3 regions of the Geodermatophilus sp. CPCC 205506 genome follow, and region 1 is predicted to be linked to each of the others. Evidence: riboswitches for the same ligand, from Rfam matches in the RefSeq annotation. Region 1 holds a riboswitch; each other region holds the start of a gene.
What was found. A riboswitch is a leader RNA that binds a small molecule or an ion and turns the genes downstream of it on or off. The one in region 1 is predicted to bind cyclic di-AMP.
Positions count from the first base shown of each region.

Region 2: linked by a shared signal. The riboswitch ahead of MY520_RS04695 (M23 family metallopeptidase) and the one ahead of MY520_RS10950 (transglycosylase family protein) in region 1 are both predicted to bind cyclic di-AMP.
Region 3: linked by a shared signal. The riboswitch ahead of MY520_RS08540 (C40 family peptidase) and the one ahead of MY520_RS10950 (transglycosylase family protein) in region 1 are both predicted to bind cyclic di-AMP.

Region 1 is NZ_JALPKP010000015.1:86,724-97,120, forward strand. Features, by position in the region: gene treZ (malto-oligosyltrehalose trehalohydrolase) at 1-358, opposite strand, end outside; gene MY520_RS10950 (transglycosylase family protein) at 514-1,086, opposite strand; cyclic di-AMP (ydaO/yuaA leader) riboswitch at 1,089-1,232, opposite strand; gene treY (malto-oligosyltrehalose synthase) at 1,402-3,759, opposite strand; gene glgX (glycogen debranching protein GlgX) at 3,756-5,870, opposite strand; gene uvrB (excinuclease ABC subunit UvrB) at 6,307-8,427, shown strand; gene MY520_RS10970 (MmcQ/YjbR family DNA-binding protein) at 8,427-8,780, shown strand; gene MY520_RS10975 (TerC family protein) at 9,046-10,188, shown strand.
Region 2 is NZ_JALPKP010000005.1:125,869-136,265, reverse strand. Features, by position in the region: gene pstS (phosphate ABC transporter substrate-binding protein PstS) at 166-1,269, opposite strand; cyclic di-AMP (ydaO/yuaA leader) riboswitch at 1,759-1,855, shown strand; gene MY520_RS04695 (M23 family metallopeptidase) at 1,887-3,104, shown strand; gene MY520_RS04690 (hypothetical protein) at 3,179-3,772, opposite strand; gene MY520_RS04685 (DUF2382 domain-containing protein) at 3,856-4,638, opposite strand; gene MY520_RS04680 (maleylpyruvate isomerase N-terminal domain-containing protein) at 4,786-5,679, opposite strand; gene MY520_RS04675 (hypothetical protein) at 5,776-6,027, shown strand; gene MY520_RS04670 (DUF3145 domain-containing protein) at 6,410-6,910, shown strand; gene MY520_RS04665 (acyl-CoA carboxylase subunit beta) at 7,080-8,492, opposite strand; gene MY520_RS04660 (beta-ketoacyl-[acyl-carrier-protein] synthase family protein) at 8,599-9,840, opposite strand; gene MY520_RS04655 (acyl carrier protein) at 9,940-10,176, opposite strand; gene MY520_RS04650 (beta-ketoacyl-ACP synthase III) at 10,251-10,397, opposite strand, start outside.
Region 3 is NZ_JALPKP010000011.1:60,783-71,179, forward strand. Features, by position in the region: gene MY520_RS08485 (carbohydrate kinase family protein) at 1-308, opposite strand, end outside; gene MY520_RS08490 (hypothetical protein) at 412-582, opposite strand; partial or broken gene MY520_RS08495 (cupin domain-containing protein) at 634-822, opposite strand; gene MY520_RS08500 (HAD domain-containing protein) at 989-1,507, opposite strand; gene MY520_RS08505 (tyrosinase family protein) at 1,613-2,968, shown strand; gene MY520_RS08510 (hypothetical protein) at 2,978-3,544, shown strand; gene MY520_RS08515 (PGN_0703 family putative restriction endonuclease) at 3,653-4,582, shown strand; gene MY520_RS08520 (hypothetical protein) at 4,741-5,133, shown strand; gene MY520_RS08525 (DUF4407 domain-containing protein) at 5,161-6,582, opposite strand; gene MY520_RS08530 (hypothetical protein) at 6,590-7,483, opposite strand; gene MY520_RS08535 (serine hydrolase) at 7,720-8,661, shown strand; gene MY520_RS08540 (C40 family peptidase) at 8,711-9,229, opposite strand; cyclic di-AMP (ydaO/yuaA leader) riboswitch at 9,243-9,394, opposite strand; gene MY520_RS08545 (hypothetical protein) at 9,721-9,894, shown strand; gene MY520_RS08550 (NmrA/HSCARG family protein) at 9,995-10,397, shown strand, end outside.

The sequences.
Region 1 (10,397 bases):
GGCCGACGGCGGCGTCGAGGGTGCCCTCGGGGGTGAACGTGCCGACGTGCAGCTCGTAGACCACGCCGCCGGCGAGCGGCCGCCCGGTCCACGCCCGGTCGACCCAGCGGTACGCCGCCGGGTCGAAGCGGCGGGAGAGTCCGTGCACGCCGTTCGGCTGGCGCCGCGAGCGCGGATCCGGCCAAGGCGTGTCGTCGTCGTCCAGCAGGAAGCCGTAGTCCGCCTCCGGCCCGGCCTCGACCTCGGCGCGCCACCAGCCGCCGTCGCCGCGGTGCATCTCGTGCACCGTGCCGTCGACCTGGAGCCGGACCCGCTTCGGCAGCGGTGCCCAGACGGAGAAGTCGACGGGTGCGGACATGCGGGGGCCTCCAGGCGGGGTGGGACGGATCGGCCGGGGGACCGGCGGCCAGAACATGCCCGTCCGACCGGAGGCCAATCGTGACCTGCGCGGCGCTCACCCACCGGGCTCCGGGACGCCGCCGACGGCGGCGCCCCGGATCCCGGACACCGGCGTCAGAGCACGAGCGTCTGGCCGACCTGGAGGACGTGCGGGCTGCTCAGCACGTTCCTGTTCTTCTCGTACAGCGCCTGCCACCCACCGGGGGTGCCGTGCGCGGCGGCGATCTTGCCGAGCGTGTCGCCGGGCTTGACCACGTAGGTCCCGGCGGACGCCGCGGCGGGTGCGGGGGCGGCCGCGGGGGCCGGGGCGCCCCACTCGGGCGCGGCCGGGTCGAGGCCCTTCCCGCAGGTCGGCCAGGCGCCGGGGCCCTGGCCGTCGAGCGTGCGCTCGGCGACGGCGATCTGCTGCTCCTTGGAGGCGAGGTCGGCGCGGGCCGCGTACGCGGTGCCGCCGTAGGCCGCCCAGGTGCCGGGGCTGAACTGCAGGCCGCCGTAGTAGCCGTTGCCGGTGTTGATGCTCCAGTTGCCGCCGGACTCGCACTGGGCGACGGCGTCCCAGTTGTTGGGGCCGGCGGCAAGCGCCGGGCCGGCGAGGGCGCCGAGGGAGAGGGCCGCCGCGCCGGTGAGGACGACGGCACCGCGGCGCAGACCGCGGGCAGGCAGGCAGGAACGATCGTGCTGGGACAAGGGGATCCTCCGATCGACCGCCTGCGGGGTGAGCTGTCGGGTTCGGACGATCGGTGCCCGGCCGCGGAACGCGGCTTCACCCCGAGACGCACGTGGCGTCGAATGTGGTTCCCCCACCCCCGTCCACGGTTGTGCTGTGGTCAGGACGCCGCCGGACGGGGTTGGGCGGGACGGCGCCGTGCCCGGCCGGTCGGCCGGGCACCCGGGGGACGGTAGGCGGAGGCCATCGAGCGACTCCGCGGCACCCGGCGTGTCACCCCGGCGTGGCGCGACAGGCCGGGCCGGGGACGGCGCACCGTCCCAGGCCCCTCACTTTCAGTCGCGGACCAGCAGGGCGACCGGCAGCCGCCCCAACACGTCGCGCACCGGCATCCCGGCGGCGTCGGAGACGAAGCAGTCTCCGGTGAGCAGGTCCCGCCAGGCGCCGTTCGGCAGCTGCAGCGCGGTGTCGCCCCAGCCGCCGGCGCCGGCCAGCCCGACCGGCAGCCGGGTGGCCACCGTCACCGCACCCCCGCGGTCGAAGGCGACCACGTGCCCCGCCGTCGCGCCGGTCGCCGCCACCGGTTGGTAGCCGGCGAACCACTCCGGGTGCTCGCGGCGGGCCCGCAGCGTGCGGGAGACCACGAGCAGCTTGGCCGCGCCGCTCTCGTCGACCGCGGGCACCTCGCCGCCGTCCAGCCGGGCCAGCAGCCGGCGGCGCAGCTCGTAGTCGACCGGACGGCGGTTGTCCGGGTCGACGAGGGAGAGGTCCCACAGCTCGGTGCCCTGGTAGACGTCCGGGACGCCGGGGATGGTGAGCTGCAGGAGCTTCTGCGCCAGAGAGTTGGACCTCCCGAAGGGCGCGATCCGGGCGACGAGGTCCTCGATCGCGCCGTTCGTCTGCTCGTCGTCGAACGCGGCGTCGACCAGCGCGTGCAGCCGGTTCTCGAACTCCTCGGCCGGGTCGGTCCACGTCGTCGACGTCCCCGCCTCGCGGGCGGCCTTCTCCACGTAGGCGTGCGCCCGCTCGCGGGACAGCGGCCAGGCCCCGACCAGGTTCTGCCACACCAGGTGGGCCAGCGGTCGGTCGGCCAGCGGGTGCCGGGAGAGCAGCTGTCGCACCAGCTGCGCCCACTCGGTGGGCAGCTCGGCGAGCACCGCCAGCCGGGCGCGCACGTCCTCGCTGCGCTTGGTGTCGTGCGTCGACAGCGCGGTCATCGACTCGGGCCTGCGCGCCAGGCGGCGCTGCTGCGCCTCGTGGAACTCCTCGACCGTGCTGCCGAAGCGCGCCGGGTCGCCGCCCACCTCGTTGAGCGCGACGAACCGCGCCCAGCGGTAGTAGGCGCTGTCCTCGACGCCCTTGGCCATCACCGGACCGCTGGTCTGCTCGAAGCGGGTGGCGGCCTCGGTCCCCGCCTGCGACAGCACCGTGTGCAGTGCGTCCACGGCGTCGGTGAGGTCGGGACGGCGCTCCCGGACCGCGGCCACGGTCGCGTCGAGGTGCTCGCGGCCGTCGGGCAGGTAGGTGCGGTAGACGGGGAAGCCCGCCAGCAGCTCGGCCAGCGCCTCGGTCTGCTGCGCGACGTCGATGCCGGGCAACTCGCCGATGACCCGCACCAGGCGGGCCACCTCCGAGCCGAGGATCCCGTCGGTCACCTCGCGCTTGCAGTCGTGCACCAACCGCGCATAGTCCACCGGCGCGCCGGACAGCTCGGTGTCCAGCGCGGTCAGCGCCGCCTCGCCGGCCGGGTCGACGAGCACGTCGTCCACCTCGGCCAGCGCGTCGTAGCCCGTCGTCCCGGCCGTCGACCAGCTCTCCGGCAGGTCCTCCCCGGGCTCGAGGATCTTCTCCACCACGGTCCAGCGCCCGCCCGAGGCCTCGGCCAGCCGGTCGAGGTAGCCCTTGGGGTCGGCCAGGCCGTCGGGGTGGTCGATCCGCAGGCCGTCGACGGCGCCGACCTCGACCAGCCGCAGGACCAGCTCATGGGTCGCGGCGAACACCTCCGGGTCCTCCACGCGCAGCCCGGCGAGGGTGTTGATCGCGAAGAACCGCCGGTAGTTCAGGTCGGCGTCGGCCCGCCGCCAGTCGACCAGCTCGTAGTGCTGGCGGGCGTGCACCTCCTGCGGGGTGCCCTGCCCGGTGCCCGGCGCGATCGGGAAGCGGTTGTCGTAGTACCGCAGCTCCCCGTCCACCACCTCCAGCTTCTCGACGTCGTCCGCCGAGCCCAGCACCGGCAGCCGCACCCTGCCGCCGCCGAAGTCCCAGTCGATGTCGAACGCGCCGGCGTGCGCGCTGTCCCGGCCGTGCCGCAGCACGTCCCACCACCACGGCGCCTCGGCCGGATCGGCCACGCCCATGTGGTTGGGCACCAGGTCGAGCACGAGGCCCAGCCCCTGCGCGTGCAGCGCGGCGACCAGCCGGTCCAAGCCGGCCTGCCCGCCCCGCGACTCGTCGACGTGCGCGTGGTCGACGGTGTCGTAGCCGTGCGTGCTGCCGGCGGCCGCGCGCAACAGGGGAGAGGTGTAGGCGTGGCTCACCCCGAGGTCGGCCAGGTAGCCGGCGACCGACGCGGCGTCGTCCAGGGTGAAGTCCGCCGTCACCTGCAGCCGGTAGGTCGCGGTGGGCACCGCGCGCCGGCGCTCCCGGCTCAGCGGCTCGCTCGTGCCCGGCTCGCTCATCTCGGGCCCGCTCACGCGCGACGCGGGGCGCTGAACACGACCATCGACCGGTCCTCCACGGTGATCGTCTCGCCGGGCTTGAGCTGCGTCGGCTCGACGGCCTCCATCTCGGCGGTGTCGAGGACGACCGTCCAGGCCGCGGCGTACTCCTCGGCCGGCAGGGTGAAGTCCATCGGCTCGTGCGTCGCGTTGAACGCCAGGTAGAAGTGGTCGTCGACGACGTCCTCGCCGCGCTCGTCGGTCGACCGGATGCCGTGCCCGTTGAGGTACATGGCGATCGACTTGGCGAAGCCGGCGTCCCAGTCGTCCTCGGTCATCAGGTCACCGTCCGGCGTGAGCCAGGCGATGTCCTGCACCGGGGCGCCCCGCTCGCGCCGCACCGGCCGGCCGTGGAAGAAGCGACGACGGCGGAACGTCGGGTGCTCGGCACGCAGCCGGGTGACCAGCTTGGTGAACTCCAGCAGCCCCTCGTCGACCTCGTCCCAGTGGACCCAGGTCAGCGGCGAGTCCTGGCAGTAGCCGTTGTTGTTGCCCTGCTGCGTCCGGCCCAGCTCGTCGCCGTGCAGGAGCATGGGCACGCCCTGGCTGAGCATCAGCGTGGCCAGGAAGTTGCGGCGCTGACGGGCCCGCAGGGTGAGCACCTTCTTGTCGACGGTCTCGCCCTCCACCCCGCAGTTCCAGCTGCGGTTGTGGCTCTCGCCGTCGTTGTTGCCCTCGCCGTTGGCCTCGTTGTGCTTCTCGTTGTAGGAGACGAGGTCGGTCAGCGTGAACCCGTCGTGCGCGGTGACGAAGTTGATGCTGGCCACCGGGCGCCGGCCCGAGTGCTGGTACAGGTCCGAGGAACCGGTGATCCGGCTGGCGAACTCGCCGACGGTCGCGTCCTCGCCGCGCCAGAAGTCGCGGACGGTGTCGCGGTACTTGCCGTTCCACTCGGTCCACAGGGCCGGGAAGTTGCCGACCTGGTAGCCGCCCTCGCCGACGTCCCAGGGCTCGGCGATGAGCTTGACCTGGCTGACCACCGGGTCCTGGTGCACCAGGTCGAAGAAGGCCGACAGCCGGTCGACGGCGTGCAGCTCGCGGGCGAGGGTGGAGGCGAGGTCGAAGCGGAAGCCGTCGACGTGCATCTCGGTGATCCAGTACCGCAGCGAGTCCATGATCAGCTGCAGGGCCTGCGGGGTGCGGGCGTTGAGCGAGTTCCCGGTGCCGGTGTAGTCCATGTAGTACTGCGGGTCGTCCTCGACCAGCCGGTAGTAGGCCCGGTTGTCGATGCCCTTGAACGACAGCGTCGGCCCGAGGTGGTTGCCCTCGGCGGTGTGGTTGTAGACCACGTCGAGGATGACCTCGATCCCCGCCTCGTGCAGGGTCCGGACCATCCCCTTGAACTCCGCCACCTGCATGCCGTTGTCGGTGTTGCTGGCGTACTCGTTGTGCGGGGCGAAGAAGCCGATCGTGTTGTAGCCCCAGTAGTTGCGCAGGCCCTTCTGCTCCAGGGTGTCGTCCTGCACGAACTGGTGCACGGGCATGAGCTCGATCGCGGTGACGCCGAGCCCGGTGAGGTGGTCGATGACCGCCGGGTGCGCGATGCCCGCGTACGTGCCGCGCAGGTCCTCCGGCACGTCCGGGTGGGTCATCGTGAGGCCCTTGACGTGGGCCTCGTAGATCACCGACTTGTGGTACGGGGTCCGCGGGGGCCGGTCCACGCCCCAGTCGAAGTACGGGTTGACGACGACGGACTTCGGCATGTGCGCGGCCGAGTCCTCGTCGTTGCGCTCCCCGCTGTCGAAGTCGTACCCGAACACCGACGGGTCCCAGTCGACCCGGCCGTCGATGGCCTTCGCGTAGGGGTCGAGCAGCAGCTTGTTCGGGTTGCACCGCATGCCCTGCGACGGGTGGTAGGGGCCGTGGATGCGGTAGCCGTAGCGCTGGCCGGGCTGGATGCCGGGCAGGAAGGCGTGCCAGACGAACCCGTCCATCTCCGGCAGGCGGATGCGCTCCTCGTTGCCGGCGTCGTCGAAGAGGCACAGCTCGACCTTCTCGGCGACCTCACTGAAGATCGCGAAGTTGGTGCCGGTGCCGTCGTAGGTGGCACCGAGGGGGTAGGCGGTACCAGGCCACACCTGGGTCATGAAACGAGGTCCTCCTGCGCTGGCGCCCCCGGGAGGCCGGGGGCCGGTGGCCTCCCGCCGCGGGGCACGGGCGAGGAGGTCGGGTCACACGTGGTGCACCATGCCCCCGTTGCCCCCTCCGGGGGGCCCGCACACCTCGGTCCGGTGCCCGGCGGGGGAGATCTCGCTCACCCCGGACGACGACGCCCCCCGCGGTTCTCCACGGGGGGCGTCGTGCGCAGGTCCGGCCGGCAGCGGCGCCGGGGTCCGACCTCGCCCGGGTGTCCCCGGGTGGCGCTGGTCCCCGGCGGTGACCGCTCCTGCGACCGGGGACGCTAGGCGGGTCGGATACCCCAGGGCAAGCACCCGGGGCCAGTGGATCGGTCCCGTCCGCCCCGGGAGTGCGCGGGCGTCGCACGGACGCCGTCCTGTCACACCCCCGTCGTACCGTCGACCCGTGCGCGCGACCACCGATCTCCGGCCGACCCAGGGGCGCTTCCGCGTCGTCAGCGACTTCCAGCCCTCGGGCGACCAGCCGGCGGCGATCACCGCGCTCGCCGAGCGGGTGAACGCCGGCGAGCAGGACGTCGTCCTCCTCGGCGCCACCGGCACCGGCAAGTCGGCGACGACGGCCTGGCTGGTCGAGCAGGTGCAACGGCCGACGCTGGTCATGGCGCCGAACAAGACCCTCGCCGCGCAGCTGGCCAACGAGTTCCGCGAGCTGCTGCCCGACAACGCCGTCGAGTACTTCGTCTCGTACTACGACTACTACCAGCCCGAGGCCTACGTCCCGCAGACCGACACCTACATCGAGAAGGACTCCTCGATCAACGAGGAGGTCGAGCGGCTGCGGCACTCGGCGACGCAGGCGCTGCTCACCCGGCGGGACGTGGTCGTGGTGGCCACGGTGTCCTGCATCTACGGCCTGGGCACGCCGCAGGAGTACGTCGACCGCGCGCTGAAGATCTCGGTCGGGGAGGAGCGGGACCGCGACGAGCTGCTCCGCACGCTGGTCACCGAGCAGTACACCCGCAACGACCTGTCCTTCACCCGCGGCACCTTCCGGGTCCGGGGCGACACCATCGAGGTCTTCCCCGTCTACGAGGAGCTCGCCGTCCGGATCGAGATGTTCGGCGACGAGGTGGAGCGGCTGTACTACCTGCACCCGCTGACCGGCGAGGTCATCCGCGAGGTCGAGGAGCTGTTCGTCTTCCCGGCCACCCACTACGTCGCCGGCCCCGAGCGCATGGAGCGGGCGATCGGGAGCATCGAGGCCGAGCTCGAGCAGCGGCTGGCCGAGCTTGAGCGGCAGGGCAAGCTGCTGGAGGCCCAGCGGCTGCGCATGCGCACCACCTACGACATCGAGATGATGCGCCAGGTCGGGTTCTGCTCGGGCATCGAGAACTACTCGCGGCACATCGACGGGCGCGCGCCCGGCTCCGCCGGCGCCTGTCTCATCGACTACTTCCCCGACGACTTCCTGCTGGTCATCGACGAGTCGCACGTGACCGTGCCGCAGATCGGCGGCATGTACGAGGGCGACATGAGCCGCAAGCGGACGCTGGTGGAGCACGGGTTCCGGCTGCCGTCGGCGATGGACAACCGCCCGCTGAAGTGGGAGGAGTTCACCGACCGGATCGGCCAGACGGTCTACCTGTCCGCGACGCCCGGCCCCTACGAGCTGGGCCGCACGCAGGGCGAGTTCGTCGAGCAGGTCATCCGCCCTACTGGCCTGGTCGACCCGGAGGTCGTCATCAAGCCGACCAAGGGGCAGATCGACGACCTGGTGCACGAGATCCGGGTCCGCACCGAGAAGGACGAGCGGATCCTGGTCACCACCCTGACCAAGAAGATGGCCGAGGACCTCACCGACTACCTGCTCGAGCTCGGCATCCGGGTCCGCTACCTGCACTCCGAGGTCGACACCCTGCGCCGGGTCGAGCTGCTCCGCGAGCTCCGGCAGGGCGAGTACGACGTCCTGGTCGGCATCAACCTGCTCCGCGAGGGCCTGGACCTGCCGGAGGTGTCGCTGGTGGCGATCCTCGACGCCGACAAGGAGGGCTTCCTCCGGTCGGGGACCTCGCTGATCCAGACGATCGGCCGCGCCGCCCGCAACGTCTCGGGGCAGGTGCACATGTACGCCGACAAGATCACCCCTTCGATGGCGCACGCGATCGAGGAGACCAACCGCCGGCGCGAGAAGCAGATCGCCTACAACACCGAGCGCGGGGTCGACCCCCAGCCGCTGCGGAAGAAGATCGTCGACATCCTCGACGGCATCTACCAGGCGGCCGACGACACCGATGCCTCCGCCGAGCTGCTCGGCGGCTCGGGGCGGCAGCAGTCCCGCGGGAAGTCGCCGGTGCCGGGGCTCTCGTCGAGGAAGAAGGCCGGGAAGGCCGGCGCGATCGAGGTCCAGGGGTTGCCGCGCAACGAGCTGGCCGATCTCATCACGCAGATGAACGAGCAGATGCTCGCCGCCGCCCGGGAGCTGCAGTTCGAGGTGGCGGCCCGGTTGCGCGACGAGCTGACCGAGCTCAAGAAGGAGCTCCGGCAGCTCGACGCCGCGCACGCCTGATGCACAGGGAGGAGCTGGTCGCCCACTGCCTGGGCAAGCCGGGCGCGGAGGAGAGCTACCCCTGGGGGGAGGCCGAGCTGGTCGCCAAGGTGGGCGGCAAGGCCTTCGCGTTCATCGGCCTGGACAGCGGCACCGTCGGCGTGAAGTGCGGCCGGGACGCCGCCGAGGCCGCCGAGTGGCGGGACCGCTACCCGGGGGCGATCACGCAGAGCGCCTACGTCGGGCGGTACGGCTGGAACGCCGTCGACTGGACCGGCCCCGTGCCCGACGACGAGGTCCGTGAGCTGGTCGACGCCTCCTACGACGCGATCGTGGCCGCACTGCCCCGGAGCCGGCGGCCCACGACGGCGTGACCGACGGCGTGACCGACGGCGTGACCGACGGCTGGAGGTTCCCTGGGAGTTCGGGAACCCCGCCGCCGGCCCGGCCGTTGGACCCTCTGGGACCGGGCACGCCTCGACGCAGGCTGGCCGGTCCCGTGGAGGGGAGTATCCCCACTCGGCAGCGTCGTCAACACGGGGTCCAGTGATCCCCGGCGCTGCCGGTCGTCCGGTCCTTCCGGGCGGCGGGAGAGACCTCCGGTGCTGACAGCTGCCAGTCCTCCGGAGGTACCCCTGTATGGATGTCCCGCTCTGGATCTGGGCGATCACCATCGCCGCGATCATCGGCATGCTCGTGTTCGACTTCGTCGGCCACGTCCGCACGCCCCACGCCCCGACGCTGCGTGAGTCGGCCACCTGGTCGGCGGTCTACGTCGGCATCGCCATCGTCTTCGGGCTGCTGGTGCTCTGGTTCGCCGGCCCGCAGTACGGCGGTGAGTACTTCGCCGGCTTCATCACCGAGAAGAGCCTCTCGGTCGACAACCTGTTCGTCTTCGTCCTGATCATGGCGAGCTTCGCCGTGCCCCGGGAACTGCAGCAGAAGGTGCTGCTCTTCGGCATCGCCTTCGCCCTCGTGCTGCGGACGATCTTCATCTTCCTGGGCGCCGCGGCCATCGAGAACTTCAGCTGGGTCTTCTACATCTTCGGCGGCTTCCTCATCTACACCGCGTGGGCGCAGGCCAGGAGCGGCGGCCACGACGACGAGGAGGAGTTCAAGGAGAACAGCTTCCTGCGGCTCACCCGTCGCCTGCTGCCGACCACCGACGACTACCACGGCGACCGGCTGACCGCGAAGGTCAAGGGCAAGCGGTACATCACCCCGCTGTTCATCGCGCTCATCGCGATCGGCAGCGCCGACATCCTCTTCGCCGTCGACTCGATCCCGGCGATCTTCGGTCTCACCCAGGAGACCTACCTGGTCTTCACCGCCAACGCCTTCGCCCTGCTCGGCCTCCGCCAGCTGTTCTTCCTGCTCGACGGGCTGCTGGACAAGCTGGTCTACCTGGCCTACGGCCTCGCGGTCATCCTCGGCTTCATCGGCGTCAAGCTGGTCATCCACGCGCTCCACGAGAACGAGCTGCCGTTCATCAACGGCGGCGAGCACGTCACCGCGGTCCCGGAGATCCCGACCTGGCTGTCGCTGGCCGTCATCGTGGTCACCCTGCTGGTGACCACCTGGGCCAGCCTGCGGAAGAACAAGAAGGACGCCGCCGCCGGCCGGACCGGGCACACGGAGGCCGCCGACGCGGGCGCCGGGTCCGACGGCCGCGCGGTCGCCGCGCCGCACACGCACGACGACCTGCCCACCTCCGGCCGGGGCGACGCGCCGCCCACCGGCCGGACGGCGGCGGTCCGCTCGGCCGACGACGAGCGCCGGTGAGGTCCGCTCCGGTGCGCCGCCGCGGGACGCCGACCCGGCCGGTGCACCCCTGAGCGGGCGCTCCACCGAACCTGTCGCCGCCGGAGCAGGTGCGGCAGTATCCGACGAACGTCCGTTGCTCGTGGCCCGTCCACGAGGAACGGAAGCGGGGGGAACCGGTCCGGGCGCGCTCCGCCCGGACCACCAGGGGCGGCTCCGGCCGGTCCCGA
Region 2 (10,397 bases), on a different contig from region 1:
GTGTGGCCCAGCGTCTGCTGAGGACGGCGGGATGGTCCGGTCGACCGGAGGGTCGGCCGGACCATCCCGCCCCAGCGGTGGTCGACCAGGCTGCCCTGGGCGTCCGGCGCGGGCGCGGTCGAGTGGGAACAGCCGACAACCGGTCGCTGGGGCGGTGTGTCCGCCTCAGGAGGCGGTCCCGATCGCGTCGATCGCTGTCATGGCCTGGTCGCGCTGCGCGTCGGAGATCGGAGCCGAGCCGGCCACCTCGGCCGCGGCGTCCTGCCCCTCCTCGCTCACCACGTAGCCCATGAAGTCCGCGACCAGCTCCGCGGTCCGCGCGTCGGCGTACTCGACGCAGCCGAGGTGGTAGCTGACCAGGACGATGGGGTACCGGCCGGCCTCGGTCGTGGTGCGGTCGAGCTCGACGGCGAAGGAGAACTCGCCGCGGCCCTCCAGGCGGGAGGCGTTCTCCACCACGGCGGCGGCGGCCTCGGGGGAGGGGGCGACGAACTCCTCGCCGACCCCGATCCGCGCGACGCCGAGGTCACCGGCCTGGGAGAGGTCCGCGTACCCGATGGTGCCGACGCCGCTGCGCACCGCGGCCACGACGCCGGAGTTGCCCTGGGCGGCCTCCCCGCCGGCCACCGGCCACTCGCCGTCGGGCTCGTGCGGCCAGGCGTCCCCGCCCGTGGCCGCCAGGTACTCGGTGAAGTTCTCCGTGGTGCCGGACTCGTCGCTGCGGTGAACCGGCGTCACGGCCAGGTCGGGCAGCGGTGCGCCCGGGTTGTCGGCGGCGATGGCCGGGTCGTCCCAGCGGGTGATCCGCCCGGCGAAGACGGCCGCCAGCGTGGTGGGGGAGAGGGCGAGCTCGTCGAGGCCCGGAGCGGTGTGGACGACGGCGATCGGCGAGATGTAGTTGGGCAGCTCGAACACCCCCGCGGGGCCGCAGCGGGCCGCGGCCTCGGCGAGCTCCTCGTCGTCCAGTGCGGCGTCCGACCCCGCGAAGTCGATGCCGCCGGTCAGGAACTGTTCCCGCCCGCCGCCGGAGCCGACCGGGTCGTAGTCGACGGTCACCCCCGGCTGGACGGCGGAGTAGCCCGCGGTCCAGCCCTGCATGGCCGCCTGCTGGCTGCTCGCTCCCGCACCGACGATCGCACCCGCCAGGTCGCCGGCCGCGGCGCCGGCCCGGTCGCGCTCGTTCGGCGGCACGTACCCGGCGACGGCGACGACGGCGGCTCCGACCGCCAGCGCGCCGATCCCGGCCGCGACCTTCCTCCGGGCAGTCACACACGCCTTCCGCGATCCGGGGCCCGGGCGATCGTCCCCGGGGCGCTGTCGCCGACCCTAGGCGGTCGGCTCCGGGTCCACTCGCCGGCGACCGGAGTCGGGCCGCTCGCCCGGGCGTGGCGGCCAGACGTGTCCGGGATCTCACCGGGGGGTGCCGACGCGCACTGTCGGTGACGACGCGGCCGCGCAGCCTCCTCCCTTCCGCCGGGCTCCGCCACCCGTGTCGGGGCAGGTGGGTGGTGCGGTCCCGGCAGGAGTGACGGGTGTGGCACCGTGATCACCCGTCAGCAGTCAGGCTGTGACCGCACGTAGTCGATCCTCACCCCTTCGGGCAAGGAGGCGCACCGTGTGTGTTACCCGATCGTGACCGGTGGCCCTCACGCGTAGTAGCTTTCCTGACGGCCCAGCCGGGCTCCGCCTCCCGACAACCGGGGGGCCTCGGCCGGGCCCCGCCGAACCGCCCGACGTCCCTCCGGGGATCGAGGGGGGACCGGGGACCCACCGTTCCACTGGGGTGAGTCCTGCCTGCGCACGGGGCGCAGGCGGGTAGGGCGCCGTCCGGCCCGAACCCGTCAGCTAACTCGGTAGGCGGCCGCGAGGATGGGAGAACCGTCGCCTTGGCGACCCTGCACCGCCTGCACACCGAGCTCGACCGACCGACCTCCGTCCGCCGTCGCCTGCGCTCTCCGCGCCGGGCCCTCGTCGTCGGCGCCGTCCTCGCCGGCCTCCTGGTCGGCGCGCCCGCGGCCGTCGCCGCCCCCGTCACCCCCGCAGCCTCCGAGCAGGAGCAACTCGCGGCTGACGTCGCCCGCATCGAGGGCGAGGTCAAGGCCGCCGAGGAGCAGCTGCAGCGCATGACGGTCGAGGCCGAGGCCGCCGCCGACGCCGCCCTCGTCGCCCGTGCCGAGCTCGCCGCCGGCCAGGCCGAGGCCGAGGCCACCGCGGCCGAGCTGGCCGAGGCCCGGGCCGCGGTCGCCGGTGCCGAGGAGGCCATCGCCGACCTCAGCCGCCAGGCCTACATGGGCGGCGACCAGCGCTACGGCGACGTCGAGCTGCTGCTCGACGCCGAGAGCCCCACCGAGCTGCTGCAGCAGGCCGCCACCATGGAGGTCATCGGCGACCACCGGTCCGACCGGCTGGCCGAGTTCCTCTCCGTCGAGCAGCGGGTCGCCGACGCCGACCGTGCCGCGCAGGCCGCCGTCGTCCGGCTCGACGAGCTCGCCCGCGCCGCCGACCAGGCCGAGGCGGCGGCGAACACCCACCTCGCCGAGGCGCAGGCCGAGTTCGACGCCCGCGCCGCCGAGAAGGCCCGCCTCGAGGAGGAGCTCCGCCAGGCCGGTGAGCGGATGCTGGCCGCCCAGGGTGCCGCCGACCCGGGCGCCGCCTGGGGCGAGCGCCAGGCGCAGGCGCAGACCCTCGCCAGCGCCGCCACGACGTCCGGCATGCCGACCTCCGGGCGCCTCACCTCCTGCTACGGCGCGCGCTGGGGCACCATGCACCAGGGCGTCGACATCGCCGCCCCTATCGGCACCCCGATCTACGTCCCCGAGGGCGGCGTCGTCCTGCAGGCCGGCCCGGCCAGCGGCTTCGGCCAGGCGGTCTACGTCCAGCACGGCGACGGTCAGATCACCCTCTACGGCCACGTGAACCGGTTCTTCGTCAGCGCCGGCCAGGTGGTCACCGCCGGGCAGCAGATCGCCGAGGTCGGCAACAAGGGCCAGTCCACCGGACCCCACCTGCACTTCGAGGTGCACCAGGGCGGTCTGTACGAGAACCGGGTGAACCCGATGCCGTGGCTCAGCGCCCACGGCATCGACCTCGGCGGCTCCTGCTGAGCCCGACCGCATGACGGAGGGCCCCGCACCGATCAGTCGGTGCGGGGCCCTCCGTCGTCGCGGGACCAGCCGGGTCAGGCGGCGTCGAAGCCGGCCCGGTCGACCCTGCGGTGGTACCGGGTGCCGAGCCGTCCGCCGAGGACCGCACCGAGCAGCGTGGCGAGCAGGACCGCCACGAGGGCGATGATCCCCGCCGTGGTGGCCGTTCCCTCGTCGATCGGGATCCGCGGCAGGTTCAACTGCTGCAGCACGTTGTACTCCGACCCGAGCACGACCCCGGCGACCGACAGGGCGATCACGACCAGGAGTCCGATGACCCAGACTGCGATCCCCTGCCGGACGCCGTCGAACCGGGCCATGCGGCCGGCCACGTAGCCGCCGGCGAGGTACGCGAGGAAGAGGACCACCAGCAGTGCGATGCCGCCGGCGATGCCGATGGTGTCGGCCTGCTGGGTGGCCTCCTCGGTGCTGGGGATGCCCTGGGTGAGGCCGAGGGCGACGCCTGCGGCAGAGAGCAGCGCGACGAGCAGGACGGCGAGGCCGTTGGCGGACAGCCAGCCGAAGAAGGCCGCGCCCCACTTGATGCCGCCGAAGCGGTCGTGCTGGGCGTCGACGGCGTTGCGCGCCGGGCCGCGCGTGGCCGACGCGCCGTGGTCAGTGGTGGACATGGGTCTCCTGGGAGGGGTGGGAGCGGGAGGTCGTGCACCGGGGGGCCGGGTGGGGTGTGCTGCCACCCGGCCCCGAGGGTCGGTCAGTGGCGGCGGGTCTCCTCGACGCCGTCCGCCTCGATCCGCTCCTCGCGCACCTGCTCGCTCACCGTCTGCTGCTCGGTCACGGTCTCGGTGTCCAGGCGCACCCGCTCGACCGGCACGGCCTCCTTCGCCACGACCGGGCGCTCGGCGTGGAGGGTGACCTCGTGCTCCTCCTCGCTGATGGCGGGGCCGTCCATGGCGTTGCCGACGTTGCCCTCGGTGATCGGCTCGCGCTCGACCCGGACCTCCTCGCGGGAGACCGGCACGGTCTCGGTCACGTTCTCGGTGACGACGTACTTGCGCAGCCGGGCGCGGCCGACCTCCTCGGTGCGCGTGCCGACGGTGAGCCGCTCCTCGGAACGGGTCATCGCGTCGTCCGTGGTCGGGCCGGAGGTGTCGTGGCCGACCGGGTGGTCGACCACGCCGTCACCGTCGACGTCCCGGCCCCCGGCCGCGGGCGTGCCGGTGTCGCCGATGCCGTAGTGGCGGTACAGCTCCGACTCCTCGGTGGCCGAGAGGTGCCCCGAGGCGACGTCGACGTGCGGGGCGTTCTTGACCCGGTCCTTGTCGAAGGGCACGCGGAGGTCCTCGCCCGCGAGCTCCGCCTGCGCCAGGGGGACGAAGGCCTCCTTCGTGCCGAACAGGCCGGTCCGAACGCTGGCCCACTCGGGGCGGCCGGTCTCGTCGTCGAGGAAGACCTCCCCGACCGTGCCGAGCTTGCTGCCGTCCGTGGCGTACGCCGTGCTGCCGATCACGCGTCGAACGTCCTGGTCCGTGATCATGGGGGGCTCCTCGGCCGTGGTGAAAGGTGCGCCGCAGAATTGCGGTCAATGAGATGCGACGCCGTGAAGTTGTTCGCAACAGCGTCTGCGATGGTGGTGCCCCGGGTGATTACGACGTAAACCGACCTCGTCGGGGATGTCGTCGTGTCAGCGCCGGCCGCGCAGCCGCCCGAGCAGTCCGCCCACGCCGCCGAGGGTCTGGGCGGCGAGCTGCAGGATCGGCCCGCCGGGGATGCCGGGCGCGGCCTGCACGATCGGCGCGAGGGTCAGCAGGCCGCCGAGCTCGTGCACCTTCAGCCGCCGTCGGGCCAGCGCCACGACGGGGTTCACCCGCCCGGACGCCGCCTCGAGCAGCAGGTCGGCCGCCGCCTCCACCGCGGTGCCGCTCGCCTCGCCCGGGGCCACCCGGCGCACGGTCCAGCCGTCGCCGTCCGCGGCGAACCGCCAGCCGCCCTCCGGCGTCGCGAGGGTGGCGCCACCGGTGATCCCCTCGGCCGCCGCCAGTGCCCCGGTGACGTCCGCCAGAGCCGCCAGGCCGGCCTGCAGGACCGGGGCCTGCACCGGGGGAGCGCCCAGGGGTACCAGGTCCAGTCCGTGCACCGCCAGCTCGTACGCCTGTCCCAGGACGACGCTGAGCAGCGGCAGCCGGCCCACCACGGCCAGGGCCGGGGCGGTGTCGAGCTCGCGCGGCTCCTCGGCGAGGTAGCGGGCGGTCGCCTCGCGGTTGCGCCGCAGCGCGTCGAGCACCTCCTCCCGGGAGGCGTCGCGGTGCGCCGCGGTCACGCGCGCGTTGGTCGCGTCGACGTCCGGGGGAGTGCCCCCGCCGCCCGCGCGGGCAGAGGCGATGAGGTCGGCCAGGGCGGTGTGGTCGTCCCAGCAGCCGAGGTGCACGCAGACCTCGTGCGCCCGCCAGCCCGGTAGCCGGGTCGGCCGGTCGAGGTCGACGGCGGCGGCCTGGTCGAGGAAGGCGTCCCACGCGGGCAGCACCATCCCCGACACCTGGTCGCGGCCGGCGTCGGCCATCCCCTGGGAGCTCGGCATGCGCCGCCCCTACCCGGCCGCGTCGACGGGCAGGCATGACGTGCGTCGCACGCCGCGCTCTTGTCCGGCGACGGCGGTCCGCGCCAGCCTGACCGCATGACACGGAGCGGCACCACCCGCGGCACCGTCATCCGCTGGGACGACGACCGGCGAGCCGGGCTGATCGAGGCACCGGACCTCCCCGGCGACTGCTGGGTCGACGCCGCCGTCGTCCACGGGCCGACCAGCACCCTGCGGGCCGGTCAGGTCGTCGACGTGGACTGGAGCGAGCCCGGCGTCGAGGGGCTGCCGTTCCGGGCGACCCGGGTGGTGCCGCGCGAGGACCTCCAGGCCTCGTTCGGCGCCTGACCCGCGTCCGGTGCGGCGTGTCGAACTCGTCACGCACCGTGGCTGTCGTTACCGTGTGTCACAACCGGTCTGCGGGTGTGGACGTCGACCGGCCGCGTCGCGGGGTCCCGAGCGTGCGCTCCGAACGCGGGCACGGAAGCCGCGGCGGATGGGTGGACGGCGGTGTCGTCACCGTGGTATGGCCGCTGACCAGCACATAGTGGTCACTCCCGTGACCAAGCGTCACATGTGACCCATCCGCCTCCTCCGCACTGGCGCGAGGGGGTGACCATCGTGCAGACTGTTGACGGGACCCCTGGTCCGAGGCCGCCGAACACAGCCTGTCACCGAATCGATCGTCCGTTGGGGAAGACGAGACCGATCGAGTCGATGGAGGTGCCCCGTGCAACGACGGTCTACCCAGGGTGTCGTCTTCGTGCACGCGTGCCCGAAGGCGCTCTGCCAGCACGTCGAGTGGGCGCTGGAACGCGTCGTCGGCGCGCCGGTCTCCCTGTCGTGGGCCGACCAGCCCGCGGCACACGGTTCCTACCGTGCCGAGGTCGCCTGGACCGGTTCGCCCGGGACAGGCGCCAAGCTCGTCGCTGCGCTCCGCGCGTGGCCGATGCTGCGCTTCGAGGTGACCGAGGAAGCCAGCCACGGCAACGACGGTGAGCGCATGTCGTACGTGCCCGGCCACGGTGTCTTCCGCGCGCCCATGAGCGCCAACGGTGATCTCGTCGTCAGCGAGCAGCAGTTGCGCCACCTCGCTGCCACGGCCGGCTCCATCGAGGCGTTCCGCCACGGCGTGGACGAGCTGCTCGGTGCCGCCTGGGACGCCGATCTCGAGGTCTACCGCCATGCCGGCGACGGCAGTCCGGTCACCTGGCTGCACCAGGTGGTCTAGGTCACGATCCGACTACGACGGCCGGGTGCCCCCCGCACTCCCGTCGTAGGCTGAGGCCGGTCCGTCCGGACGTCGTCGGGGAAGCGGCGTCCGGGCGGCCCAGCGCACAGAAGAAGCAGCGGGCCCGGCTCCTCCGCGGAGGTGCCGGGCCCCGTCGCGTCCCGGTGTGTCAGAGAGGGATGTTGCCGTGCGCCCCGCGGCCGGCGGGGGCGGCGGCCAGTGCGGTGACCAGCCGGCGCCGGGTCCGCGACGGGTCGACGACCTCGTCCACGACGCCGATCTGCAGCGCCCGGTTCACGCCGCCGGCGATCCGCTCGTGCTCGGCGGCGAGGTGCGCGTGCAGCGCCTCGCGCTCGGCCGGGGGGACGGCCGCCAGTTTCTTGCGGTGCAGGATGCCGACGGCGGCCTTGGCGCCCATGACGGCGACCTCGGCGCCCGGCCAGGCGAACACCGCGGTCGCGCCCAGCGAGCGGGCGTTCATCGCGATGTACGCCCCGCCGTAGGACTTGCGGGTCACCAGCGTCACCCGCGGCACCACAGCCTCGGCGAACGCGTGCAGCAGCTTCGCGCCCCGGCGGACCACGCCGTCCCACTCCTGACCGACGCCGGGCAGGTACCCGGGCACGTCGACCAGCACCACCAGGGGGACCCCGAAGGCGTCGCACATCCGCACGAAGCGGGCGGCCTTCTCGGCCGAGGAGGAGTCCAGGCAGCCGCCCAGGCGCAGCGGGTTGTTGGCGATCACGCCGACCGTGCGCCCGGCCAGCCGGCCGAGCGTGGTGACGACGTTGGGCGCCCAGCGCGGGTGCAGCTCCAGGCCGGCGCCGTCCAGGACGGCGGCGACCAGCGGCTTGACGTCGTAGGCCCGCTGCGGCTGCTCGGGCAGCAGGGCGCGCAGGTCGACGTCCGGCTCGCCGTCGGCCGGGGCGAACCTCCCCTGGGCGGCGAGGAGGCCGACCGCCTCGCGGGCGGTGTCGAGGGCACCCTGCTCGGAGTCGGCGACCACGTGGACGACGCCGCTGCGCCGGCCGTGCGTGTCCGGACCGCCGAGCCGCTCCATGTCGACGTCCTCGCCGGTGACCGAGCGGACCACCTCGGGGCCGGTGACGAACACCCGGCCGGCCGGGCCCATGATCACCAGGTCGGTGAGCGCCGGGCCGTACGCGGCGCCCCCTGCGGCCGGCCCGAGGACGACGGAGATCTGCGGGACCCGGCCCGACGCCCGCACCATCGCCGCGAACACCTCGCCCACCGCGTGCAGCGCCGTGACCCCCTCGGCCAGGCGCGCACCCCCCGAGTGCCAGACCCCGACCACCGGCAGCCGCTCGCGCAGCGCGGTGTCGATCGTGTCGACGATGTGCCGGCAGCCGTCGAGGCCCATGGCGCCGCCCATGACGGTCGCGTCGGTGCAGTACGCGACGGCCGGGCTCCCCGACACCGTGCCCCGGGCGGCCAGGACACCCGAGTCGTCCCGCGGGATCAGCAGCGACAGGGAGCCGGGGTCGAACAGGCGCCCGAGGCGGTCGGCCGGATCCCGCGGGTCGGGGGCGGTCGGGGCGGGGACGACGGACAGGGCAGTCACGGGACCTCCGGGGCCTCGGGCGCGCGGGATCGGGGGGTCTGGGCAGGCGGCACCGCTGGGCCGGCCCGGTCGGGCCGACCCAGGAGACGGTGCTCGGGGTCCTTCTTCAGGCGGTGGTGAAGACCAGCGCGATGTTGTGGCCGCCGAAGCCGAAGGAGTCGTTCACCGCGGCGGTGAGCTGGGCGCGCCTGGGCTCCCGGCGCACGATGTCGAGGGCCTGGACGGAGGCGTCGTCGTCCGGGTCGTCGAGGTTCGCCGTCGCCGGCACCACCTGCTCGCGCAGGGCGAGGATGGTGAAGACCGACTCCAGTGCCCCCGCCGCGCCGAGCAGGTGGCCGGTCTGGCTCTTGGTGGCCGTGACGAGGACGTGCTCGCCGATGGTGTTGCGGATGGCGGCGGCCTCTGCTGTGTCACCGACCGGGGTGGACGTGGCATGCGCGTTCACGTGGCCGATGTCGGCCGCGGTGAGTCCGGCGTCGCGGATGGCCGCGGCGATCGCCCGGCCGGCACCCTCGCCCTCCGGGTGCGGGGCGACCAGGTCGTAGCCGTCGGCGGTGCCGCCGGCGCCGGCCAGGCGGGCGTGCACCCGGGCCCCGCGGGCCTTCGCGGCGTCGGCGCGCTCCAGGACCAGGGCGGCCGCGCCCTCGCCGAGCACGAAGCCGTCGCGGGCCTTGTCGAACGGGCGCGAGGCGCGCTCCGGCTCGTCGTTGCGGGTGCTCATCGCGCGCATGGCCGCGAACCCGGCCATGGGCAGCGGGTGCACGCAGGCCTCCGCGCCGCCCACCAGCACGACGTCGGCGCGGTCGAAGCGGATCAGGTCCAGGCCCCACCGGATGGCCTCGGCGCCGGACGCGCAGGCGCTGACCGGTGCGTGCACGCCGCCCTTGGCGCCGATGGACAGGCCGACCGCGGCGGCCGGGCCGTTGGGCATGAGCATGGGGATGGTGAAGGGGGAGACCCGCTTGGGCCCCTTCTCCTCCAGGACGTCGTCCTGGCCGAGCAGGGTCAGCGCCCCACCGATGCCGGTGCCGAAGACGACGGCGACCCGCTCGGGGGCCACCCCGGCGTCGGCGGCGCCGGAGTGCCGCCACGCCTCCTCGGCGGCGACGACGGCCACCTGCTGGCTGCGGTCGAGCCGGCGGGCCCGCACGCGGTCGAGCCCCTCCACGGGGTCGGCCGCGAGCCGGGCGACCAGCTGGGCCGGGAACTCCTTGATCCAGTCGTCGGTGATCCGGCTGACCCCCGACCGCCCGGCCAGCAGGGCGTCCCAGGTGCTGGCCACGTCGCCACCCAGTGGTGTGGTGGCGCCGAGGCCGGTGACGACGACGTCGCCGACGGGCGTGCTCATGGGGATTCCTCCTGGGACGTGCGGCCGGGGGTGCCGGGTCGAGGCCCCCTGCAGGGTCCCGCCGCGAGCGTGCGAGCGGTGGGGGGCAGGGGGGTCCTTCTACTGGTTCTTCTGGATGAAGCTGATGGCGTCGCCGACGGTCTTGATGTTGCCGAGCTCGTCGTCGGGGATGGCGACGCCGAACTTGTCCTCGACCGCGGTGGCGATCTCGACCATCGACAGGGAGTCGACGTCGAGGTCCTCCGTGAACGACTTCTCCGGGGTGGCGTCGGCGGGGGCGACGCCCGCGACCTCCTCCAGGATCTCGGCCAGACCGGTCTGGATGTCCTCGCTCACGCGCGGTCCTCTCTCTCGGGTAGGCGGGAACTCCGCCGTCGGGCCCTGGTGGCCCGGTGCATGGTGGGTGCCCCTCAGGGCAGGCGGAACACCTGTCCGGCGAAGGTGAGTCCGGCGCCGTAGCCGAGGACGAGGGTCAGGTCGCCGCTCTTGGCCTCACCGGACTCCATCAACGCGGTCAGCGCCAGCGGGACGGAGGCGGCCGACGTGTTGCCGGCCTG
Region 3 (10,397 bases), on a different contig from region 1:
TCCCCACCGTCGCTCAGCAGGGTCCGCTCACCGTCCGGGTGCACGAGCACGGTGGACAGCGGCGTCCGGCCGCGCCGCACCACCACGGTCTCGACCCCGCGCCCGGCGAGCGCAGCCAGCAGCCCGTCGGCCGCCGGGTCCGCGCCGGCCCAGCCCGTCATCCGCGCCGGCACGCCCAGCCGGGCGACGTTCGCTGTCACGTTGGCCGGCGCCCCGCCCGCCGTCGTCGTCCGCACGACCCGCTGCTGCCCGCCGACCACGAGGGGGCCGGACAGCTCCAGGACCTGGTCGGCCACGAGCTTGCCCACCGCCACCACCGGGCCGCAGCCCGCCGGGCGCGGCCACGCCGGCGTCAGGGCCTCGCCCCGATCGCGGCCGGCCGGACCGCGACGTTCCCGGCCATCTCGCCCGTCAGAACGTCAGGCCGTGCCGCTCGAGGATGCGCTGCGTCCCGTCCGGGTCGGCGTCGCACTGGTAGGGGGCGGCCATGTCGGCGAGTTCCTCCGGCGTCGGTGGCTCCTCGAGGCTCCCGAGCCACCGGAAGAACTGCTCGAGCCCCGCGGGTGAGATGAGCTCGAGCACCGCGGCCGGCTCGTCCCCTGCGTTCCAGAACGTGTGCCACTGGTTCCGCGGCTTGAAGACGAGGTCGCCCGGTTCCGCGACGACCTCGTCGTCCCCGAGGACGGCGCCGATGCGCCCGAAGAGGACGTAGGTGTACTCGTCCTCCCGGTGGTGACGGTGCAGCGGAGCGGCGAGCGTCCGCGGTGCGAACAGGTGCTGGACGAGAGCGAAGCGACCGCCGGCGTCCTCGCCGTCGATCAGAAGCGGTCACGGACTCCGGCGGGGTCGCCCATGACCACGCCGTCCGCGGCCCTGAGGATGCGCGGTGCCGAGGGGGCGACTGGCCGGTCGTTCATCGTCTGCTCCTCGATGGAGGGCGGGCGAGCACGGTACTGCCGCAGGACCCCCGCACACGGACGTGCAGGGATCAGAGCCACGCCTCGATCGCGTCCAGCTGCTCGTGGGTGAGCCCGGTGTACAGCTTCGGTGCGACCACCAGCACGTGCGGGTGCGCGGCCAGCCACGCGCCGGTGTCCTCGGCCTGCTGGGCCAGGTCGTCGTCGATCCAGACGATCCGCCGGTCCGGCTCGGCCTCCGCGACCGCCTGCGCGGCGGCCAGCTTCCACCAGCCCGACGCACCGTCGAGCACGCCGAGGAACCCGGTCGCCGCGGCACCCTCCCGGGCGTGCACCCGCAGCCCGGGCGGCAGGCCCATCGGCCCGGCCAGCAGCCGGTCGGCGTCCCCCGCCCACGTGGTCAGCCACCGGATCTCCACCCGCCCGGACTCGTGCAGCTCGCGCAGCCGGGCGGTGATCGTCGGGTCCCACGACAGGACGTACCCGTTGAACGTGCCCCGCGCCCAGCCCTCGGGGAGATCGACGCACGCCGCGTTGAGCACGCCGTCGACGTCGAGCAGCAGGATCGGGACGTCGTTCGTCGAATCCACTGCACACGTCCTCCGGCCGATGACACCAGCGGTGCGAGCATCCAGTACCGACGCGGTGACGGCGCGGTGACGACCCCGTGACACAGGCGGTTGCAGGCTGCCGCGATGGCGACCCAGCCCCGCATCCGCAAGAGCATCGACAGTCTCACGCCGGGCGAGCTCGCCGACTACGAGCACGCCTTCGCCCGGCTCAAGGCCATCTCGGACGCCGATCCCACCAGCATCGACGGGCTGCAGTACTTCGCCGACCTGCACAACACGATGCTCGGCCCGTGCGAGCACGCCAACGACACCTTCCTGCCGTGGCATCGCGCGCACCTCTTCCTCTTCGAGGAGGCGCTGCGGCGCTCGGACCCGCCCCGGACGTCGAACGTCACGCTGCCCTACTGGGACTGGTCGGCCCTGCCGAGCGGTGTGCGGTTCCCCAAGGCGTTCGAGGACGAGAACTCGGTCCTGCACCACGCGCTCCGCAACGACGACCCGGTGTGCCGCCCCGACTCCGCACCGGGGTGTCAGGCGTTGCCGTTCCCGCGGGCGTACCTCGAGGAGCAGGTGCTCGCCAAGCCCGACTGGTCGACCGCCGACCCCGAGCTCAGCTCGACGAGCTTCGGCGGCCACGCGGGCGGGCAGATGGACTGTCAGGGACAGTTCGGCGAGGGCTTCGGAGCCCTCGAGCAACCCGCGCACAACGCGATGCACGACGGGTTCATCGGCGGCACGATGGCCGACCCCGGAACGGCGGCCGAGGACCCGATGTTCTTCTCCTTCCACTGCTACATCGACCTGCTGTGGGCCCAGTGGCAGGAGCGGTTCGAGACCGGCACCGATCTCGACTGCCGGCTGTGCGGCCTGTTCAAGGACCGTGAGCACCTCGAGGAGAACCGCTTCCTCGTCCGGGACACGCTCGACACCGAGAAGCAGTTCGGCTACGTCTACGACTACGCGCCGGGGGAGGCCCCGCCGCCGCTCCCCGACGTCGACGGCGCGCCGTTCCGGGTGCACCCCGCGCTCGACGTCGTACCGAGCGCCCGCCGCGAGCCGGCGCTCGTGCGCACGCTCGCCTTCTCCGTGCCGCAGCCCGGTCTCGAGGAGGCGGTGCTGCGGCTGGGCGACGTCCACGTGACCCTGCCCTTCTCCTACGGCGCCGACGTGTACCTCACCCGCGCCGGGGAGGAGCTGCACACGACGGACCGGGAGTTCCGGCAGCGGCACCTGGCCGACGTCCTGTACTTCTGGCGCTCCCACCACGACCACGGGCACACCACCCACGACGTCACCGTCGATCTCGGCCGCGTCCTGACCGCGCTGGCCGGCGCGCACGCCGGTGAGGAGTGGCAGGTGTCGGTGGCCCTCACGCCCACCGCCGGCGGCCACGAGCACGGCCCGGCGGAGGCGGCGGCAGGGCCGTCCGACGCCGCCCATGCGATCGACTTCGGCGACCTGACCCTGCGCGTCCGCTGAGAGCGCGGGATGACGACGCCGGAGCGGCCGCCGGTCTTCGAGCTGCACATCCGCCCGCTGTTCCGGCTGCTCGACCGCGCGCACATGCTCAGTCAGGTCACACCCGGCATCGACCTGTGGGACCTCGACACGGTGTGGGGCGCACGCGAGGAGGTCCTCACCCGGTTGCGCGGTCAAGGGAGCCAGAACATGCCGGGTCTCCCGGTGGGAGGCCCGTGGCCGGCGGAGTGGATCACGCTCTTCGAGCGGTGGATCGCGACCGGCTCGGCCACCGCCCCGGGGCACCACCTCGTCCTCACGAGGCCGGACCAGGGCTACGAGCTGAGGACGCTCGGCGGGGACCGGCGGCGGTTGTCGGCGATCGTCACCGCGCCGACCGAGGGGTGCCGGGTCTGGTTCGAGCTGGAGTCCGTCGCGACGGGCCAGCGGAGCTACACGCTCTACCTGGAGCCGGCGTTCCCCGATCAGCCGAGTGACCCGACCCCGCTGAGAGCAGCCGAGACCTTCCTCCGGAGCGAGGTGGAGCGAGTGGTCGTCCGGGACGCGGACGGCACCCGGGAACTGGTCGTGCCCTGAGAACCCCCCGCGTTCCTCGCGTTGACCTTGATGTGTCGCAGCTCACGGCCGAACACCTGGGCACGGGTCCGCGCGCGGACCACACCGCCTCCGCGGAAGGGCCTCGGCATGACCACAGCAGACCTCGTCACCGTCGCGTCCGACAACGCCGTCACCCGGCGCGAACGGCACCGGCAGTCCCGCTACCGCGAGCTCGTCCTCGGGCTCCCGGCGGGCCAGGACGCGCGCCGGCGCACCCTCGGCAACTACCTGGCGCCGGACGAGTGGCGGCGCAACTTCCTCAGCGAGGAGGCCGCCGAGTACGCGTGCAGCCGTGCCGACGAGGTGTCGCGCGAGGGTGGCCGGCTGGAGAAGAACCGGCTGTTCACCAACATGCTCAGCTCGATGCCGCTGTGCTTCAGCGTCTTCGGGCACCTCCGCGCGCACCCCCGGTCCGCGGTCGCCGTCCTCAACGACCTGCTCGGCCTCGACCTGGTCGGGCTGGTCGGGATCGACGTCCGCGGACGGCGGATCGCGGGGATCGAGTGCGAGTGGGCGCCCGACCGCCGCGACCACCTCCGGGACGGGACCGCGTTCGACGCGGTGGTGGCCGGCCGGCTGGCCGACGGGCGCAGCCAGCTGATCGCCGTCGAGACGAAGTACGTCGACGGCTTCAGCCGGGACCCCGCCAGCGAGGCCGCCGACGAGAAGTACGACTGCTGGTGCCGCACGTTCGGCATGGCCGACGGCGCCTTCGCCGAGCTCGGCGGGCACGCCACGCGGCAGCTGCTGCGCAACGTGCTCCTGACCGAGAGCGTGCGCCGGGGCGGACGGGCCGGTGGCGGCCCGGTGTTCGACGAGGCGGTCACCGTCGTCCTGGCCCGGGACGACGACGCGGCGGCGCGCGACGCCGTCGACGCGGTCGCGGGACAGCGCGGCCGGATGCGCACCGCGGTGCGGCACGTCGGCCACGGCGACCTGGCCGACGCCGCCTCCCGGGTGGACGAGCTCGGCACGTGGTCCGCCGAGTTCCGCCGTCGCTACGTCGCGGACTGCTGACCGCCCGGGCCTGACCCAGCGTCACCACGGTCCGCGTCGGCCACGCTCCCGGAGGACATCGGCCTCCGATCGGTGGGGAGAGCAGGCGATAGTCGTTCGCCGGGTGCTCTCCTGGGGCACGGCGGGCTCCTGCCCGCCTCCTCAGCAAGGAGCCCGCCATGACCGACCGCGACCCCGGATCGTCCGTCGGCGAGGGCGGCCGCGCGCTGCAGGGCGCCGGGTGCGACAGCTGCGCCGCCGGCCACGGCGTGCACCCGCGCCGGGTCCAGCTGTGCGACGGCGGTCCGGACGACGACTGGAGCGCGGTCGTCGTCATGGGCGCCGTCGGGGACGTCCTCACCGTGGCCGCCGGCGAAGAGCTGCGGCGCTACCGCAACCACGACGCCGGGCGGCTCACGCAGCTGGTCGACGAGGTCGGCTCCGACGCGCTGCTCAACCGCAGGTTCGGGCTCCTCTTCCTCCGCACCTGGCCGCGCGACGCCGGGGCGGTGTTCTCCCTGCAGTCCGCGGATCAGCCGCCGAGCCCCTGCCAGGAGCCGAACGGCCGCTGACCAGCGCTCCGCCATGCCAGAGGAGGGTCACGAGGACGGCGCGAGGTCGCTGTCCAGGTCGTCGAGGAAGGCGTCGAGGTCCGCCTCGTTCCGTGCCGCCGGCACGGGGGATGGCTTGCCCAGGTCGACGGGTCCGCCACGGGACGACGGCGATCTCCCGAGCTGCTCGTCCCGCCAGCGCCGTACACCGTCGCGGGTGACCGCGAGCTGGGCGCCCAGCACCATTCCCGTGGCCTTCGACTCCGCTTCGAGAGTTCGGGCCGCGCGGGCCTCGGCGGCGGCGAGCGCCGACCGGGCCAGGGTCTCGGCCTCCTCGTACTCGGTCTGCAGGCGTAGCCGGGCACGCTGCTCCGCCTTCTCGTCCTCCAGCTTGACCAGCGTCTCGTAGAGCGTGGGCGGAGCGAGCGAGAGCATCGTCTTGAAGAGGATCGGCAGGCACTCGATCGCGGTCATGAACCAGAACAGCAGGGTGTGCGCCCTGCCCAGTGCCGGGTCGTCCTCCTCGATCCGGCTGAGCGCGGACAGTCGGGCCAGGATCCCGTCACTGTCCCCGACGGCCTCCTGGTGGGCAGCGATCTCGGCATCCATGTCGGCCTGGGTCCCTGCGACCTGGGCCTCCAACGCCTCCAGTTGCGCCCGCTGGTCCGCGCTCCTGGTCCCTTCCTCCTGACCGAGCTGCTCACGCACCTGCGCCTTCATCGCCTCGAGCTGCTGGGTGAGCGCGTCCCTCTCCCCGAGGAGCCGGTCCCTGATCTCGACCTTCTGCGCCGCCGCAGGCCCCACGCCGGCCGCGCCGGAGCCACAGGTGCCCTCCGTCTCGCACACCACGGCCGCCTCAGCCGCGTCGTACTGCGTGGTGACGGCGTCCAGCCGCCGCTGCAGGTCCGCAACGGCCGGGTCCTGCAGGACGTCGTTCTCCGAGACGCCGTCGGCCAGGTCCGCCTGGAGTTCCCCGATCCGCTGCCGCAGCTCCGGCAACTGCTGGTAGCGGCTGTCCGCGGCCAGTTGCTCGGTGAACCGGTCCTCGTCCTCGGCCGCCATCACCTGGATCTCGGTGTCGATCTCGCCGCTGAAGATCGCGAGGGTGAGCGGCGTGGAGACCACCGCGCCGATGAGCACTGCGAGGCCGAACCGTGGCAGGGCCATGGCGATGGTCCACCACCAGCGCTTCAGGCGTGGGGTGGAGACGACGAGCCAGCGGTCGAGGTTGAGGATGATGAGTCCCCAGACGAGGCCCCCGAGGACGGCGATCAGCACGGGCATGTGCAGCGCCAGGTAGAAGGCGTATGACGCCGAGCCCACCGCGATGAGGGCGACCGAGGCGAGCACGATGCCCATCGCGACGTGCTTGGTGCGGTCTCGGGGTGCCTGCTCCAGCACGTCGCGGTTCGCACCGGAGACGGTCAGGAAGACCTCGGCGATCGTGTGCCGGTCGATCCACGTGCGCACGGCCTGCTCAGCCCTTCCCGCTCGTGCGACGCGCTCGCCGCAGGCCGTCGACCACCGACGCCGGCACCCCGACGACCCGCGCCGGGGCGTCCACCCGTGGCCGCAGGCGTTCCTGCGTCGCCCAGAAGTCGTCGAGCCGCTGGGTGATGGGAGTGCTCGCGCCGACCGTCGCGGCGACGTCGGTCCGCAGGGACACCGGTGGCGGCGCCGCCACCGTCGGCAGGTCCAGCTGCGGCACGGTCATGGCCACGACCGTCGCGGTCGCGACCGGTGTCGTCCCGTACCGGTTCCGCCCGACGAGCTGGATCCGCCGGCTGGTGTCGATCTGCACGAGCGCCTCACCGCACGACGGGTGACCGCCGCGGCCGTCGACGACGACGTCCCGGCAGTTCTGGAAGCACCACGTCACGCTGACCTGCGAACCCGGGCGCACGATGGTGTGGCTCACCGACAGCGCCTGCAGGACGGGGGCCTGCTGTGCCGGGCCCTCCACGTCGAGCGGCGCGCCGTGCCGACAGACGACGGGCGAAGGAGCCGGGGGCGGGCCGGATGGTCGATCGGTGCGCTGCCGGGCCTCGGCCTCGCGCCAGTCCCGCAACCAGCGATCGGTCCAGGGGAGTGGCGGAGCGTCCTGCGTCGCCCGGCGGGCTGCTCCACCGCTGCGTCGGGGTGAGCTGCTGGGCACGCGCCACAGGCGTGCCCGGAGCCAGGCGAGCAGCAGCAGCAGCATGAACGACCACAGGAAGGCATCGGCAAGGTCCTTGAGGAAGCCCGCGACCCGATCGGGGTCGAGGTCGCCGCTCCACTCGGTGTTGTTGCTCAGCGCGACGAATGCACCGAGGAGCATCACCACGGCCCAGCCGACGACCAGCGGATCCCGCCGCAGCGGCTCGTGGAACATGTTCCCCCCGACGCGTGGGCCGAGGCCCCGCTCTTGTTCTCGAAACCACAGGCTCCGGAACGCGATCGGCTCGAAGTCCTGACACTTGTTACCAAGATCAACGTGCCGCCGCAGGAGGCGCTCACCCGTAGGGGCCAGACGGCGAAGCCGTGGACTCCGCGGGCGGCTCCCTCATCCGGAGGAGGCGAGCAGCGGACTCCCTGCTCACCGGCAGGTAGCGCCCCCACCCTGTCCCCGTGGCCGGACGCCGTCCCCTCCTGGACCACCGGCTCCGCCGGGGTCTCGCTGCGCTGTGCGCGTCCGGGGTGGTCCTCGGCGGCCTCGCCAGCTGCACGACCCCGATGGTGACCGCGGCGGCGGACAGCCACGTCGCCACCGACGGCAAGACGGCCGCCGCGACCGACGTCCCGGAGGCGACCGGGCCCTCCGCGAAGGCCGAACTCCGGACGATCGACGCGGCGCCGGTGCTGGCCGGCGTCGAGGCCGCAGCGGCGGGCGCCGGCGGAACCGTCTCGGTCGTCGTCCTGGACGCCGACGGGGACCGGCTGCTCGCCAGCGCGGACGCCGGCCGGCCGGTCTCCACCGCGTCGCTGGTGAAACTGCTCGTGGTCACCCGGCTGCTGGCGCTCGACGAGAGCGGTGCCCTGACCCTGCCCGACGAGGACGTCGCCCTGGCCGAGCGGGCGATCGTGGGGTCGGACGACGCCGCGATGAGCCGGCTGTGGGACCGGTACGACGGGCCCGGGCTGGTCACCGACGTCGCCGCGGTACTGGGGCTCACCGCCACCGCGCCGCCGTCGATCCCGGGTCAGTGGGGCCAGGCGACGACGAGCGCCACGGATCTCGCCGCCGTCCTCGCGGCGCGCGGGCAGCTGCTCGACCCCGGGGACGCCGACCGGCTCCTGGGCTGGCTGCGGTCGACCTCGGCGACGGCCGCCGACGGCTTCGACCAGCGGTTCGGCCTGCTCTCGAGCGGCACCGGCGCCACGGGGCCGGTGGCGGCCAAGCAGGGCTGGATGTGCTGCGTCGACGGGCGCCGGCAGCTGCACTCGGCGGGCGAGCTCGCCGACGGGCGGGTGGTCGTCCTCCTCGGCGACTTCCCGAGCTCGACGTCGTGGGCACGCGCGCGCGACTCGCTCGACGCCGCGGCTGCCGCCGTCCTCAGCGGGATCGGCTGACCGCCGCGGTGCCCCGGCCGTCAGCAGACGGCCGGGGCACCGCGAGGCGTCAGGCGACCCGGCGGGCGCCCGAGTAGCTCGGCATCGAGTCGAGGTTCACCACGGCGACCGGCTTGCTGGCGGTCGAGGCGTGCACCATCTGGCCGTTGCCGATGTACATGCCCACGTGCGAGACCGGGCTGTAGAAGAACACCAGGTCACCGGGCCGGAGGTCCGACTTCGCCACCGGGGCGCCGAAGCCCGCCTGCGCCCGCGAGGTGCGCGGGATGGAGATCCCCGCCGCCTTGTAGGCGAAGCTCGTCAGCCCCGAGCAGTCGAAGGAGTTCGGGCCGGTCGCGCCGTACACGTAGCGGTCGCCCACCTGGGCGAGCGCGGTGTCGACCGCGGCCTGGGCGGCGCCGCTCGAAGCGGCGGCCGGAGCAGCGGCGACGGCAGCGCCCCCACCACCGTCCCCACCGGTGTCAGCCGTTGCCGGCAGGGGGGAGAGCGCGATACCGGCACCGGCGATGACGGCGACGGCGATCCCACGGAACGTGCGACGTGCAGAGGTCGTGCGTGCAGTCGTCATGGACGACGTGTTCTCCTGTTCTCCACGACCGCCTACCGGGTTAGCTGACGGGTTCGGACGGGGGAGTCGCCCGGCGCGACGGATCGCGCTTCACCCCAGTGCTGCGGTGGGTCCCCGGTCCGGGCCTCGGTAGACGACCGACGCCCGGTTCGGCGGTGTCCGGCGGGTGCCGCCACGGGTGGGCGACGAGGGAGCCCGCTGGACCGCGCAGAACGCTAAGAACCCCCGCCGGGCGTCGCCATTCGGGGTCGGTGTCGGATCCGGCGGCCGGGGACGCCGCGGCTCGCCGTCCTCACCAGCGGGGACGACGCAGTGTGAGGAGCCGCCCGGCTCCGTCACCGCTGGTCGGCGGTATCCGTACGTTCTCGTCCCCTGCGGGGTGGCACCACCGACTGTCATCGGCGGACGACGCCCTGCCGCCGGAACCCGGGTGGTTGGCCCGGCCGTTGGGCGGGCACGAAGCAGGTCAACCGAACCGAGGAGGAACCCACATGGCCGGCATGATCCGGAAGCTCGTGGCGTCGGGGATCGCGGCGAAGGTCATCCAGGAGGCCCGCAAACCGCAGAACCAGGCCAAGCTCAAGAAGCTCATCCAGGACTTCCAGCAGAAGCAGCAGAAGGGCGGCGGCGGCAAGGGCATGGGCCGCGGCACCGGGCGCTACTGATCTGCTGGCGCAGCGGCCCCCACCCGAGCCCGGGTGGGGGCCGCTGCCGCGTACGGGGCACGCGCCCGCGTGCCGGCCCAGACCGAGTCCGAGGAGTCCCATGACCGTCATCGCCGTCGTCGGTGCCACCGGACAGCAGGGCGGCGCCGTCGCCCGCGCCCTGCTGGACGCCGGTGCCCGCGTGCGCGCCCTCGTCCGCGACCCCGCCAAGGCCCGGGACCTCGCCGACCGGGGCGCCGAGCTCGTCCGCGCCGAGCTGGCCGACCCCGACAGCCTGCGGACGGCGTTCTCCGGCGCGCAGCGGGTGTTCGCCATGACCACCCCGTTCGGCGCCGGCGGGCCCGAGGCGGAGGAGCGCCAGGGGATCGCGCTCGTCGACGCGGCCGCGGACGCCGGCGTGGAGCACGTCGTGCTCAACTCCGTCGGCGGCGCCGAGCGCTCGACCGGCATCCCGCACTTCGAGAGCAAGCGCCGCGTCGAGGAGCACCTGGCCGCGTCGGGGC